Regions from separate parts of the Mesorhizobium sp. WSM4844 genome, predicted to be linked through region 1. Evidence: riboswitches for the same ligand, from Rfam matches in the RefSeq annotation. Region 1 holds a riboswitch; the other holds the start of a gene.

The links. Region 1 has a riboswitch for S-adenosylmethionine ahead of metX (homoserine O-acetyltransferase MetX). Riboswitches for the same ligand answer to the same signal wherever they lie in the genome.
Region 2: it holds a riboswitch for S-adenosylmethionine, as region 1 does, so the genes downstream of both, AC0L2A_RS21285 (O-succinylhomoserine sulfhydrylase) here and metX (homoserine O-acetyltransferase MetX) in region 1, are expected to answer to the same signal.

What each region holds. Positions count from the first base shown of each region.
Region 1 is NZ_JBVVQB010000031.1:46,326-53,646, forward strand. It holds gene AC0L2A_RS22465 (DUF2125 domain-containing protein) at 1-976, shown strand, start outside; gene AC0L2A_RS22470 (sugar kinase) at 1,030-1,953, shown strand; gene AC0L2A_RS22475 (prephenate/arogenate dehydrogenase family protein) at 2,045-2,980, opposite strand; gene hisC (histidinol-phosphate transaminase) at 2,987-4,096, opposite strand; SAM riboswitch at 4,269-4,346, shown strand; gene metX (homoserine O-acetyltransferase MetX) at 4,467-5,636, shown strand; gene metW (methionine biosynthesis protein MetW) at 5,752-6,366, shown strand; gene AC0L2A_RS22495 (DUF1194 domain-containing protein) at 6,438-7,208, opposite strand.
Region 2 is NZ_JBVVQB010000028.1:41,816-49,136, reverse strand. It holds gene mmsB (multiple monosaccharide ABC transporter permease) at 1-83, shown strand, start outside; gene araD1 (AraD1 family protein) at 373-1,365, shown strand; gene AC0L2A_RS21295 (ABC transporter substrate-binding protein) at 1,427-2,200, opposite strand; gene AC0L2A_RS21290 (2'-deoxycytidine 5'-triphosphate deaminase) at 2,294-3,388, opposite strand; SAM riboswitch at 3,514-3,591, shown strand; gene AC0L2A_RS21285 (O-succinylhomoserine sulfhydrylase) at 3,665-4,855, shown strand; gene AC0L2A_RS21280 (glycosyltransferase) at 4,902-6,056, opposite strand; gene apaG (Co2+/Mg2+ efflux protein ApaG) at 6,315-6,707, shown strand; gene AC0L2A_RS21270 (Hsp33 family molecular chaperone) at 6,788-7,321, opposite strand, start outside.

The DNA.
Region 1 (7,321 bases):
GCCGAATTTTCTCCGCCGGCTGTTCTGGCTCGGCGTTTTCATCGTCGTGCTGTTTGGCCTCTACAGCGCCGGCTGGTTCTACCTGGCAGACAAGGTCAAGAGCGAAGCCGGCAAAGCGGTGGCCGAGTTCAACGGCAATGGCATCGAGGCGGACTGCGTCAATCTCACGGTCAGCGGCTACCCCTTAAGCTTCGCCGTTACCTGCGACAGCCTGGCTTATCAGGACGACAGCAGGAACGTCGCCGCCTCGCTCGGCAGCCTCAAAGCAGTCACGCACATCACCCAGATCCTGTCCCCTGGCGCCGACCTGCAGGGGCCGCTCAGGACCTCCGTGCCGGGGATGGCGCCGCTGTGGATCGACTGGGATAATCTGCGAGCGAACGTCAAACTGTCCTGGCCCCTGCCCCGGCGCGTTTCACTGGAGGCAGAGGCTCTGTCAGCCCAGACCGATCCCGCCGATGGCACAGACCCGGTCGAGCTGTTCAGCGCTGGGACAGCGGTCGGAGAATTGCGTCCGAACGGCCAGGACATCGACTATGCCGGGAGTTTTACCGATCTCGAAATCGATCCGGGCGCGATCGACGGCCGCGTGCTGCCGCCGCTCGACGGCAGCGGCGACGTGACGCTGAAGAACGGCGTGGCGCTGATCAAGACACAAACAGAGAGCCTGCGCGGCCAGGCGGTGGATATCGGCAAGCTCGACCTGTCGTCGGGGAGCGCGCGCGTCACCGTTTCCGGGCCGGTTTCGGTCGATGCCGACGGACTGATCGACGCCGATTTGATGATCAGGCTCAGCGATCCGAAGGCGGTGGCGGAAATCCTCGGCAAAGCCATTCCCGAGCAGAAGAGCCAGATCAAAACCGGCTTTGCCGGGCTGGCGCTGCTTGGCAACGAACCGTCGATGCCGCTCAAGATCGTCAAGGGCAAGGCCTCGCTCGGTTTTATCCCTCTGGGCAGCATCAAGCCGGTCGATTAGGCGATGATTGCGAACCTCCAGTTCGGAAAGACCATGGCCAAACAGGAAGATAGATGAACCGCGCGGTGAAGCTCCTGAGTGTTGGCGCGCTGACGCTCGATACGATCCTTCGCGTCGACACGCTTCCGGCGCGTCAGGGCAAGTTCATCGCGTCCGACGGCGTCCAGATCGCCTCGGGCATGGCTTCGAGCGCGGCCTGCGCCGCACGCCGCCTCGGCGCGGAGGTATCGCTGTGGGCGAGCGCGGGAGACGACCTCGTCGGCGATCAGCTGGTCGCAGGCATTGAGGCCGAAGGCGTCGATTGCAGCTTTGTCCGGCGCGTCGCCGGCGCGCGGTCGGCACTGTCGGCCATCCTGGTCGACACCAATGGCGAGCGCATTATTGTTCCATTCTATGACAAGCTCGCGCAGGCCGACCCCGAAGCGCTCCCCATTCAGGATCTCACCGCATTCGACGCCGTCCTGGTCGACGTGCGCTGGCCGGGCGCGGCAGCTCTGGCCCTGACGGCGGCGCGCGCAAACGGCCGTCCAGCCATACTCGATGCCGACACCGCGCCACGGGCCGTGCTGGAACGGCTGTTTCCGCTCGCCTCCCACATCGTCGCGTCGGAGCCGGCGGCGTTCATCCTCTGCGGCGAGGAGCGAGGCCCGCAGGAGGCCTGTGAAGCGCTGGCCAGACGCACCGATGCATTCGTAGCGGTGACCGGCGGCGCAGCGGGAAGCTGGTGGTTCGACCGTTCGGTGGCGTCGGTGCGCCACGTCGCCGCGCCAAGGATCAAGGCAGTGGATACGCTTGCCGCCGGCGACGTGTTTCATGGCGCCTTTGCCGTCGGGCTGGCCGAGGCCATGCCGATCGAACGGACATTGCGCTTTGCCAGCGCCGCCGCCGCGCTCAAATGCCTGCGCTTCGGCGGCAGGCTGGGCGCGCCGGACAGGGCCGAGACACTGGCGATGATGGCGGCTCACTGGCCGGATTGAGCGCGCGGCGGCCTTCAAATCGGATGGTACCGCCGCTCTATCTTTTGCTTGAGCATCGGATTTCACCTAAAACCGGTACGGGTCCGATGCTCTATCCCTTGGCCGGATGCTCGACTGCCTGCCGGCCAAAGTCCGGCACGTCGATGTCCTGGCCGGCCTCGATGATCGAGCGGCGCACGGCGCGGGTGCGGGTGAACAGGTCGAACAGCTTTTCGCCGTCGCCCCAGCGGATCGCCCGCTGCAGCGAGGCCAGATCCTCCGAGAACCGCGCCAGCATTTCGAGGATGGCATCCTTGTTGTGCAGGCAGACGTCCCGCCACATCGTCGGGTCGGACGCGGCAAGGCGCGTGAAGTCGCGAAAGCCGGAGGCCGAATATTTTATGACCTCGGACTTGGTCACCGACTCCAGATCGTCGGCGGTGCCGACGATGTTATAGGCGATGATGTGCGGCAGGTGCGAGACGATAGCCAATGTCATGTCGTGATGCTGGGGATCCATCGTGTCGATGTTGGAGCCGCAGCGGCGCCAGAATTCCGAGAGCCTTTCCAGCGCCTCGGGATCGGTGCCGGGTAGCGGCGTGAAGATGCACCAGCGGTTTTCGAACAATTCGGCAAAGCCGGCGTCCGGACCCGATTTTTCAGTGCCGGCCAGTGGATGGCCGGGAATGAAATGCACGCCGGCAGGCACATGCGGCAGCATCTGCGCGATGACCGACGCCTTGGTCGAGCCGACATCGGTGAGGATGGCGCCCTGCTTCAGCGCCGGTGCGATTTCCTCGGCGACCTCGCCCGAAGAACCGACCGGCACCGAAACGATGACCAGGTCGGCATCGCCGACCGCCTCTTTCGCATCCGACGTGTAGAAGGAGCCGAGGCCGAGTTGTTTCGCCCGCGCCAGCGTCGTTTCGCTGCGCGTCGAGATGGCGACATGACCGGCAAGGCCTTCGCGATGGATTACGCGGGCCAGCGACGAGCCGATCAGGCCGATGCCGACCAGCGCGATCTTTTCGAACATCGGTGATGTCATGGTGTTCTAGCTTTTCAGAAATGTCGCCAGCGACGCGACAACGCCGCGATTGGCCTCTTCGGTGCCGATGCTCATGCGCAGCGCATTCGGGAAGCCGTAGCCGGAAACGCGCCGCAATATGTAGCCGCGCGCACAGAGGTAATCGTCCGCGGCTGCCGCCGAATGTTTTTTGTCTTCGGGAAAGTGGATGAGGACGAAATTGCCGACGCTCGGCGTCACCCGCAGTCCGAGCCTGGTCAACTCCTCGCTCACCCAGGTCAGCCAGGTCTCGTTATGCGCCACGCTTCGCTCGACATGGGCACGGTCGCGGATCGCGGCAATGCCGGCCTCGATCGCCGTCGCGTTGACGTTGAAGGGACCCCGCACCCGGTTGATCGCATCGATGACATGCAACGGTGCATACATCCAGCCGATCCGCGCGCCGCCGAGGCCGAGCTTGGAGAAGGTGCGGGTCATGACCACGTTTTCCGCGCCAGCCACCAGTTCGACGCCGGCTTCATAGTCGTTGCGGCGGACATATTCGGCATAGGCTGCATCAAGCACCAGAAGCACGTTTCGAGGCAGGCTGGCATGCAGGCGGCGCACCTCCTGGAACGGCAAATAGGTGCCGGTCGGGTTGTTGGGATTGGCGAGGAAAATGATCCTGGTACGCGCCGTCACCGCAGCGAGGATCGCGTCGACGTCGGCGCGCTCATTGGTTTCCTTGACCGAGACCGGGACAGCACCTGCCGACTGGATATAGATCTTGTAGACCATGAAGCCGTGTTCGGTGATCACAGCCTCGTCGCCGGGTGCGAGATAGGTCTGCGCAAGCAGGCCCAGAATCTCGTCGGAACCGTTGGAACAGACGATGTTCGCCGGATTGAGGCCATGCACCTCGGCGATCGCCTCCCGCAGGCGCCTGGCGGTGCCGTCGGGATATATGTCGAGCTTGGCCGCAACGTCGCGCGCGGCTTCTATCGCCTTCGGCGAGGGGCCGAGCGGATTCTCGTTCGACGACAATTTATGGACCTTGGCAACGCCGGCCGGCGCCGTGCTTTTGCCCGGCACATAGGCCTCGATCTCCATGATCCCCGGGCGGGGCGTTGGACGTGCCTGATCCGATGCCTGGTTCATATTGCAAAAATCCGTCGAGAACGCTTCCGCTGCTCCAACGCGATGCGAATTTCGGATCCGCCACACTGGAAGCCGCCGCGGAAATACAAGTCGTGGCCTGGAATGTCGAGAGGCGGCAATGATCGGTGCGTGACTGGCCGTTGACGCCGAGGCGCGCCGGTCCTAAAGAAAGGCGAAATCCCGTGGTGATTTGGCCGGTCGGCTTGCAGCCACGTTAAACAACTCGCTAAAGGGCCGTTTGCATCTTGTAACCGGCTTTGCGAAGGCAATGCCGGTTTTTTTGTTGTCCGCAGCCGGCCGGACAGTCGCATCGACCCGAAAATCGCAATCGACTTTCGGAAAACACGATGGGTTAATGTAAGAGGATGCGATGGTCGCGCTGCGCACGAAAAGGACCAACAACGAGGCCGTCGAGCCGTCGAGCCCGGTGTTGCGTTTCGATGCCGACAAGCCGCTCAAGCTCGATGCCGGCACGCTGCTGTCACCGTTCCAGATCGCCTACAAGACTTACGGCACGCTCAACGACGCCCGCTCCAACGCCATCCTCGTCTGCCATGCACTGACCGGCGACCAGCATGTCGCCAGCACCAATCCAGTGACCGGCAAGCCGGGCTGGTGGGAAGTGCTGATCGGCCCCGGCAAGATCATCGACACCAGCCGCTTCTTCGTCATCTGCTCGAACGTCATCGGCGGCTGCCTCGGCTCGACCGGCCCCGCCTCGACCAATCCAGTCTCCGGCAAGTCCTACGGGCTCGACCTGCCGATCATCACCATCCGCGACATGGTGCGGGCGCAGTTGATGCTGGTCGACCATTTCGGCATCGAAAAACTGTTTTCGGTGCTCGGCGGCTCGATGGGCGGCATGCAGGTGCTGCAATGGGCGTCGAGCTATCCGGAGCGCGTTTTCTCAGCGCTGCCGATCGCCACCGGCGCGCGCCATTCCTCGCAGAACATCGCCTTCCATGAGGTCGGCCGGCAAGCGGTGATGGCCGATCCCGACTGGCATGGCGGCAAGTATTTCGAGCAGGGCAAGCGCCCGGAAAAGGGACTGGCTGTGGCGCGCATGGCCGCTCACATCACCTATCTGTCGGAGGCGGCCCTGCACCGGAAGTTTGGCCGCAACCTGCAGGACCGTGAAGCGCTCACCTTCGGTTTCGACGCCGACTTCCAGATTGAGAGCTATCTGCGCCATCAGGGCATGACCTTCGTAGACCGCTTCGACGCCAACTCCTATCTCTACATGACCCGGGCGATGGACTATTTCGACCTCGCCGCCGATCATGGCGGCCGGCTGGCCGACGCCTTTGCCGGCACCAGGACCCGTTTCTGCCTGGTCTCCTTCACCAGCGACTGGCTGTTCCCGACCGAGGAGAGCCGCTCGGTCGTTCACGCGCTGAACGCGGCCGGCGCCTCGGTGTCCTTCGTCGAGATCGAGACCGATCGCGGCCACGACGCCTTCCTGCTCGACGAGCCGGAGCTGTTCGCCGCCATCAACGGCTTCATCGCGTCGGCGGCCCGCGCTAGGGGGCTCAGCGCATGACCCTGAAAAATTGCAGGCTTTCCGGACCGGCATCTTGCGCCAGGCAGCAGCGCATGACGCCTGAAGTTTGCAGGCTTTTCGGATCAAGGTCATGCGCCAGTCAAAGGCCACGATCATGAGTGTCAACCACGCCCAGCGCGTCGACCTCGAAGTCGTCGCCGATCTCATCCCGCCGCAGTCGCGGGTGCTGGACGTCGGCTCCGGTGATGGCCTGCTGCTCGAATTGCTGCAGGCAACGAAGCAGGTCGACGGCCGTGGGATGGAACTGTCGCAGCGCGGCGTCAACGAATGCGTGGCACGCGGCCTGTCCGTCATCCAGGGCGACGCCGACAAGGACCTCAAATTCTATCCCGACAAGGGTTTTGATTTCGTCGTCCTGTCGCAGACCTTGCAGGCGACCCGCAACCCGAAGCTGGTGCTCGACGAGTTGCTCAGGATCGGCAAGCACGCCATCGTCTCCTTCCCCAATTTCGGCCACTGGCGGGTACGCCTTTCGCTGTTCGTCGAAGGGCGGATGCCGGTGACCAAGGACCTGCCCTATTCCTGGTACGACACGCCCAACATCCATTTCTGCACCATCCGCGACTTCGTCAATCTCTGCGAAGAGCTCGGCGCAACGGTGGAAAAGGCAACCGCGCTCGACGCCAATGGCCAGAAAATCGGCCTGTCGATGCCATGGTGGTTCTGGAATTTCTTTGGCCAGCAGGCGGTGTTCCTGCTGAAGCGATAACGGCGACCCGTCGCTTCGGCCAGCCGGCCCGAGTCCGGAGACATCTGGGACTGATCGCCATTCGTCGAGGTCTAACGATCAAGTTCCGGAAAATACGGATCGGAGAAAAACCGCCGACCGCGCTCGCCTTGCAAACAGTCGACCGGTGCTGCCGCGTCGACCGGGACGGACCCGGGATCGGCCCCGGGACCGGCATTAGGATCGGTAACACCGCTGACCTCGAGGACCAGCTTGCGGCGTATGGCGGTCACGAATTCCGAAGCGGCATAGACCGGCAGCACGAAGGAACCTGGCCCGCCTGTGACGCACTCGGCATAGTATTGGTCGAGATGGCTGAAGCTGGGCGACGGGCTGATCAGGATCGGCAGGCCATTGATGACGATGCCCTTTGCTATCGCGGCGTCGCGTGTCGTGGCGACGGGCATCCCGATATTGTTGGGGCCATCGCCTGAGATGTCGATGACGCTGCGCGTCGCGTCGAAGGCGGCTCCATCCAAAAGCTTGGCGCCGAAGGCGAGCGCACTGGAAATCGAGGTGCCGCGAAAGCTCCTGAACGGGCGCGCCTCGATCTTGCCGGCGAATACCTCGGCGCTCTCGGCATCGTCGATGACCTGCCAGGCAATGACGGCGTCGTCGCGGACGGTGCCTGCCCATTCGAAATAGGCCAGCGCAATGCGGCCGTTCACGCCCGAACGCACCGCATTGATGAAGTCGGGGTGGCGCAGCGCCTTGACATAGCCGGCGCGCTGCAGGGCGAATTCCTTTTCGTCCATCGAGTGCGAGATGTCGACCGCCAGCACCAGTTCGACGTCCACGGCAATGGTGTCGGCAGGCGCGGCCAAAGGTGCTGCCTGGGCACGGGCAAGGCAGGCAAGCAGGCTGACGCAGGTCGCCCAAAAGCGCGCACCGGTTTTGGGGTAACGACAAGCATCGAAGCAAAGACTCAAAGCGTGTC
Region 2 (7,321 bases), on a different contig from region 1:
ATGTCGATTGGCAACAGGTGGTCAAAGGCCTTGTGCTGCTCGGCGCCGTGGTCTTCGACGTCTACAACAAGAACAAGGCTTGAGGGCGAGGGAACTCATGCATGTCGCCAAAAATGTGCAGCGTGTTGGGACAACGGCACGCATGAAAGCAAGGATTAAAGCGGGCCCGTTTTCAAACGCGGCGCGCTTTTAGGAGGCACGGGTCACATCGCGGCGCTGCCGGGCGACGCAAGGAAGTCCCCCCAGGGGACCGGGCCCGCGAGCGCAATCCGGACGAAGAATTTCACCCGTGGCGCGGACACCGTCCGAGCTGCGCCAGGAAAAGCTTGCCAGACCGGCAGGCCGGCCAAGGCAATTGAGAGAGGGTACGTCATGCTGATTTCCCAGATCCTCGACGAGGCGGAGACCATCCGCGTCGTCGCCCGCAACGGCGGCAAGACCAGAATCATCAACGGCGCCCGCAGCGTCTATTCGCTGGCGATGGAGGCCGCGCGCACCGGCACCGGGCTTGTCGCCCTCATCGAGCGCAAGGGTTTTGGTGAAGCGGTCGACCTCGATGCCGCCTACAAGAAGGGGCGGCTGTTGTCGCCGATCAACCATCCCGACCCGGCGCATCTCCACCTCACCGGTACCGGGCTGACACATCTCGGCTCCGCCGCGACCCGCGATTCCATGCACAAGAAGCTCAGCAGCGACGGCGAGGAGCAACTCACCGATTCGATGAAGATGTTCCGCATGGGGCTGGAGGGCGGCAAGCCGGCCAAGGGCCAGACCGGCGTGCAGCCGGAATGGTTCTACAAGGGCAACGGCACCATGGCAGTGGCGCCCGGTGCGGCACTTCTGTCGCCCGCCTTCGCCGAGGATGCCGGCGAGGAGCCGGAAGTCGCCGGCATCTATGTCATCGGCGACGACGGCGTCCCGTTCCGCGTCGGCTTCACGCTGTCAAACGAGTTTTCCGATCACGTCACCGAGCGCGTGAACTATCTTTTCCTCGCGCATTCCAAGCTGCGCAACGCTTCGTTCGGGCCGGAGATCCTGATCGGCGAGCTGCCGTCCGACGTCAGGGGTTCCTCGCGCATCCTCCGCGACGGCCAGTTGCTGTGGGAAAAACCGTTCCTGTCGGGCGAGGCCAACATGTCGCACACCATCGCCAATCTCGAACATCACCACTTCAAATATTCGGCCTTCCGCCAGCCGGGCGACGTGCATGTGCACATGTTCGGCACCGCGACACTGTCCTTCGCCGACGGCGTCAGGACCGAGGCCGGCGATGTCTTCGAAATCGAGGCCAAGGATTTCGGCCTGCCGCTGCGCAACCCGCTGGAAATCGAGCAGCCGGTGAAGGTGGCGGTGAAGGCGCTTTAGGCGCCAACCTTCTCCTTCTCCCCTTGTTGTGGGAGAAGGAAGAACGCGCAGCTTCAACGCCTCAATAAATATCGAAGTCGAAATATTTGGCCTGGATCTTCTTGTAGGTGCCGTCTGCGACGATCGCGTCGATCGCGGCGTTGAGCTTTTCGCGCAGCGCAGTGTCTTCCTGGCGCACGGCGATACCGGCTTCGGTCTCCGTGCCCTTGACGTCGCCGACCATCTTGCAGCAGTCGTCGCTCGACTTTTTCATCCAGTCCATCAGCACGAATTTGTCTGAAAGGACGGCATCGAGACGGCCGTTCATCAGGTCGGCGACCGCCTCCTCCTGGGTTGGATAGAGCTTCGCCTCGGCGCCGGCCTTGCCATAGACATCCTGGGCATAGTCGGCCTGGGTGGTCGAAGCCTGGGCGCCGACTGTCTTGCCGGCGAGTGCCGCCGGTTCGGTCGAGGCAATATCGCTGTCCTTCAAGGCCACCAGCGAAAGCGGCGTCGTATAGTATTTGTTGGTGAAGGAGACCTGCTTCTTGCGCTCCTCGGTAATGCTCATGGACGCGATGATGGCGTCGAATTTTTTGGCCTGGAGCGCCGGGATCATGCCGTCCCAGTCCTGCGTGACAAGTTCGCATTCGACCTTCATCTGAGCGCAAAGCGCATTGGTGATGTCGATGTCGAAGCCGACGAGCTTGCCATCCGCGGTGATGGTGTTGAACGGCGGATAGGCGCCTTCAGTGGCGATCTTCAACTTTTCCTGTGCTTGCGCCGACAGCGACCCGACTGACATCGCCAGCATGACGGCTGTTGCTGCCGATGCGATCCATCTTGAAATCTGCATTTTTTGTTCCCCTTGTTCCAACCGTATTGACGGCTAAGACAGCCAAGCACGACCCGTAAGGTCAGGCAAGCATGGTCTGATCATAGTGGGCGATCAGCGCGCGGCGCGAAAATGCTTGGACAGTTTCAGGCCCTGCGCCTGATAGTTCGAGCCGAGATCTGTGCCGTAGAGCGCCTGCGGCCGCTTCAGCATGTGCTCGTAGACCAGCCGTCCGACGATCTGGCCGTGATCGAGGATGAACGGCACTTCGTGGCTGCGCACTTCGAGCACGGCCCGGCTGCCGGTGCCGCCCGAGGCCGAATGGCCGAAACCCGGATCGAAGAAACCGGCATAGTGGACGCGGAATTCGCCGACCAGCGGATCGAAGGGCGTCATCTCGGCGGCATAGAGCGGCGGCACATGCACCGCTTCCTGGCTGACGAGGATATAAAATTCGTCCGGATCGAGCACCAGTTCGCCGGCGCCGCTCTTGTAGAGCGGGTCCCAGAAATCGACGACATCCTGCGCGGCGCGCTTGTCGACATCGACCAGGCCGGTGTGGTGCTTGCCGCGGTAGCCGACCAGCCCGTCCTTGTCGCCATCGAGGTCGATCGACAGTGCGATGCCGCCGCCGGAAATGTTCGGCGGCTCGGTGGCGACGAGCGTCTCGGCACGGTGCAATTCGTGCAGCTCGCTTTCCGACAAAAGCGCATTGCCGGTGCGGAACCGGATCTGCGACAGCCGCGAGCCGGCGCGGACGACGATCGGAAAGGTGCGCGGGCTGACTTCGAGATAGAGCGGGCCGTTGTAGCCGGCAGCGATTTTGTCGAACTCGTGGCCGCGATCGGTCATCACCCGGGTGAAGATGTCGAGCCGCCCGGTCGAGCTTTTTGGGTTGGCCGAGGCGGAAATGTTTGCCGGAAGCGCCAGGCTCTCGAGCAGCGGCACGATATAGACGCAGCCCGTCTCCAGCACCGCACCATCGGTGAGATTGATTTCGTGCAGCTTCAGGCGGTCGAGTTTTTCAGCAACCCTGTGGTTGGGGCCGGGCAGGAAGGAGGCGCGCACCCGCCAGGCCTTGTCGCCAAGCCTGAGGTCGAGGCTGGCCGGCTGGACCTGGTCGGCGTCGAGCGCGCGCGGCGACTTCAGCGCGCCCGACTGGTACAGGGCGGAAATATCCTGATCCGGAAGAATGCCTGTTTGCCGCAAAGTCTGGCTCCGCTCGAAGGCCGGGCGTGGTCTCGTCTTGTCGCAGGTTCTTGCCGTGGAACCCGCTGGTACAAACCTCTTAATCATGCCGGCAATTGACGCAAGCGCGGTGCAGGTCTAAAGGATCGTTATCCCGTGGTGATTTGGCCGGTCGGCTTGCAGCCACGTTAAACAAGTCGCTAAAGGACCGTCGGGCCGAAAGGCCGTACGACCGGTTGCGACTTTCGCGGCCGGTTTTTTTGTGTTTGGACCATTTTTTGTGTTTGGAACAAGGTGATGACGAGCAAAACGCGCAACTGGAAGCCTCAGACCGCCCTCGTGCATGCAGGAACGCTGCGTTCCGGCTTCGGCGAAACCTCCGAGGCGATGTATCTCACGCAAGGCTATGTCTACGACACGGCGCAGGCGGCGGAAGCCCGCTTCAAGGGCGAGGAACCGGGCTTCATCTATTCGCGCTATGCCAATCCGACGGTCGACATGTTCGAGAAGCGCATGTGTGCGCTGGAAGGTGCCGAAGATGCCCGCGCCACCGCATCCGGCATGGCGGCGGTGACGGCGGCGTTGCTGTGCAGTGCCCGGGCCGGCGACCACATCGTGGCGGCGCGCGCGCTGTTCGGCTCCTGTCGCTGGGTGGTCGAGACGCTGGCGCCGAAATACGGCATCGAGGCGACGCTGGTCGACGGCACCGACATCGCCAATTGGGAAAAGGCGGTCAGGCCCAACACCAAGTTGTTCTTCCTTGAAAGCCCGACCAATCCAACGCTGGAGGTCGTCGACATCGCAGCCGTAGCCTCGCTTGCCGATTCGATCGGCGCGCGGCTGATCGTCGACAACGTCTTTGCCACGCCCTTGCAGCAGAAGCCGTTGCAACTCGGCGCCCATATCGTCGTCTATTCGGCGACCAAGCACATCGACGGCCAGGGGCGCTGCCTCGGCGGCATCATCCTGTCGGACAAGAAGTGGATCGACGAGAATTTGCACGACTACTTCCGCCACACCGGTCCCAGCCTCTCGCCCTTCAATGCCTGGACGCTGCTGAAGGGCCTGGAGACGCTGCCGCTGCGCGTGCGCCAGCAGACGGAAAGTGCCGGCCGGATCGCGGACTTCCTCGCCGAGCGATCGGAAATTGTCCGCGTCATCTATCCCGGCCGCGCCGATCACCCGCAGGCGGCGATCGTCAAGAAGCAGATGTCGGGCGGCTCGACGCTGATCTGCCTCGACGTCAAGGGAGGCAAGCAGGCGGCCTTCGCCTTCCAGAACGCGCTCGATGTCGTGCTGATCTCCAACAATCTCGGTGACGCCAAGAGCCTGATCACCCATCCGGCGACGACGACACACAAGAATCTGAGCGACGAGGCGCGGGCCGAACTTGGCATCGGGCCAGGCACGCTCAGGCTGTCCGTCGGACTGGAGGACATTGACGACCTGCTCGAAGACATCGAGCAGGCCTTGAAAGCCGCGAGCTAGGGATACGCGCCGAACTGCTGCGCTCTGATCTGCAAAGCAGGCGGGGTCAGGCGCGCGACGGCGTCTCTTCCAATTCCGCAACGGCGCTGGTTTGGATGGTCATCGTGTTGCCGCGCCAGTCGACGGCACCGCTGAGCCAGCCGCGCACCCAGATGGCGGGAAGCATCACGTCGCGCGCAACCATCGCCGGGATCATGCGCAGCGACAGGTGCCAGCCCTTGGCCGAGGCGAGAGCGCATTCCGGCAGATAGGCGACTATCAGCACGGCGATGGCGGTAGCCGGCAGGCTGAAACCGGCGCCTGCTGCCGCAACCAGCGCAAGCACCAGCGGCGGTGCCGCTCCGATCAGGATCTCGGGCGCGAAAAACAGTGGGAAAGTGACGCGACGCAGGCGTGCCCAGCGGGCCTGGCGCGACCAGATTTCGCCAAATGTGCGCAAGCCGAGCGGCTGTTCGAAGGGCGCGGCAACGAGATTGACGCGCAGTCCGAGCCCGTTGACCAGCTTGGTCGCGGCGGCATCCTCGGCAATCTCGGCGGCAAGCGCACGGATGCCGCCATTGGCGTCGAGCAATGGCTTGTTCCACAGCATGCTCTTGCCCTGGGCGAAACCGAGGCCGAGCGCCTCGCCGGTATATTGCCAGCGCGCCTGCAGCGTGTTGAGGAAAGCGCATTCGACCTCCGCCCAGAACCCGTCCGGCCGCGAGCCGATCGGCGTCGAGCAGACGAGGCCGGTGTCCTGCCGCCATGCCGTCATCAGATGCTGGACATAGTCCCTCGGCATCAGGACGTTGGAATCGGCAAGGATGACCCAGTGGTGGCGCGCGGCCTCCCAGGCCTTCACGCAATTGTTGAGTTTCGGATTGCCGCTGATGCGGTCGTCGCCGACCAGCAGCCGGGCCGGCACGGCCGGAAAGCGGTCGATCGCATCGGTGATCGGCCCGACCACCGGGTCGTCGGCATGGGCGACGCAGAAAATGAGCTCATAGTGCGGCCAGTCGATCGAGAAGGCGCGCTCGAGCGTCTCCTCGGTAAACGGCTCGACGCCGCGCGACGGCACGACGATCGACACCGGCGGCGCCTCGACGGCTGGCGGCGTGATCCTGCCAGGCCGCTTCAGCTTCAACGAAGCGAGCAGGATGCTGGCGAGATTGACAACAAGCAGAGCTATGGAAAGCAAGGCGGCTGTGACTGTCAATTCCATCAATATCTGGTCGCTCCAGAAAAAACCGGCCGCATGAAAGCCGTTTTCAACAGTTCGACAGAATGCTGAGTCGCCCGGCCCTGCACACCATCCCCGGCCCTGCACACCATCATTGTCACGTGTCACTTAAATGACATTGTTGTTCGGCACCTGCGCTTAACAAATTCGGGCAACGATGGCAGACACCGAGGGGACGCACCCCGTTGACCGAACTGCGGAGAGGGTCGAATGTTCCGTCTGCATAGTGTGGAGTGATTTATGTACAGCGCCGTCACGCGCGACATCGAAGTGCAGGTCAGGCCGTTCTATCTGGAAGATCGCTCCGACCCGTCGGAGAACCGCTATGTCTGGGGCTACCAGGTGACCATCGACAACCAGTCGGATGAATTCGTGCAGCTTCTGTCGCGCTACTGGCAGATCACCGACGGCACCGGCCGGGTCGAAGAGGTGCGCGGCGCCGGCGTTGTCGGCGACCAGCCTGAACTCAATCCCGGCGATAGTTATCAGTATACGTCTGGCTGCCCACTCTCGACGCCATCCGGCATCATGGTCGGCCACTACACGATGCGCAATAAGCGGGGTGAGACGTTCGACGTCGCCATCCCCGCCTTTTCGCTCGACCTGCCGGGCACGCGGCGGACGGTGAACTGAGGCTCACTTGGGCTTCTCGCCCCAGGGCGAGGGGCGAGAAACCAAGCTCTGCGAAGGCACCGAGGCAGCACTGACGCCGGCTATTGAGCCGCAGCAAATTCCGCCGGGTCGAAGTCATATTGCTTCGAGCAGAATTCGCAGGCGACGTGAATGCCGCCATCCTCGGTGCTGTCCCTGATCTCGTCGGCGGAGAAGCCTCCGAGAATGCCGCGGATCTTCTCCCTGGAGCATGAGCACTGGTCGGCTACCGGCACGCCGCCGAAGACGCGCACGCCGTGCTCGTGGAACAGCCGGTAAAGCAACCGCTCGGCGCCGATCGTCGGGTCGATCAGTTCCGTCGGCTCGATGGTGCCAAGCAACGCGAGCAGTTCCTGCCAGGAATTGTCGGCCGGATCATGGATCTCCTCGCGCGGATCGCCGTCGCCACCCGGAAGGTCGGGCACGCGCATGCGTTCGGGCGATTGCGGCAGGAACTGCGCCAGGATGCCACCGGCGCGCCATTGCTCGCGGGCACCGCCGATGCCGGGCGTCAACAGCTTGGCCACCGAAAGCCTGAGATCGGTCGGGATCTGCTCCGACTGCCGGAAATAGGTGCGCGCGGCCTCCTCGAGCGT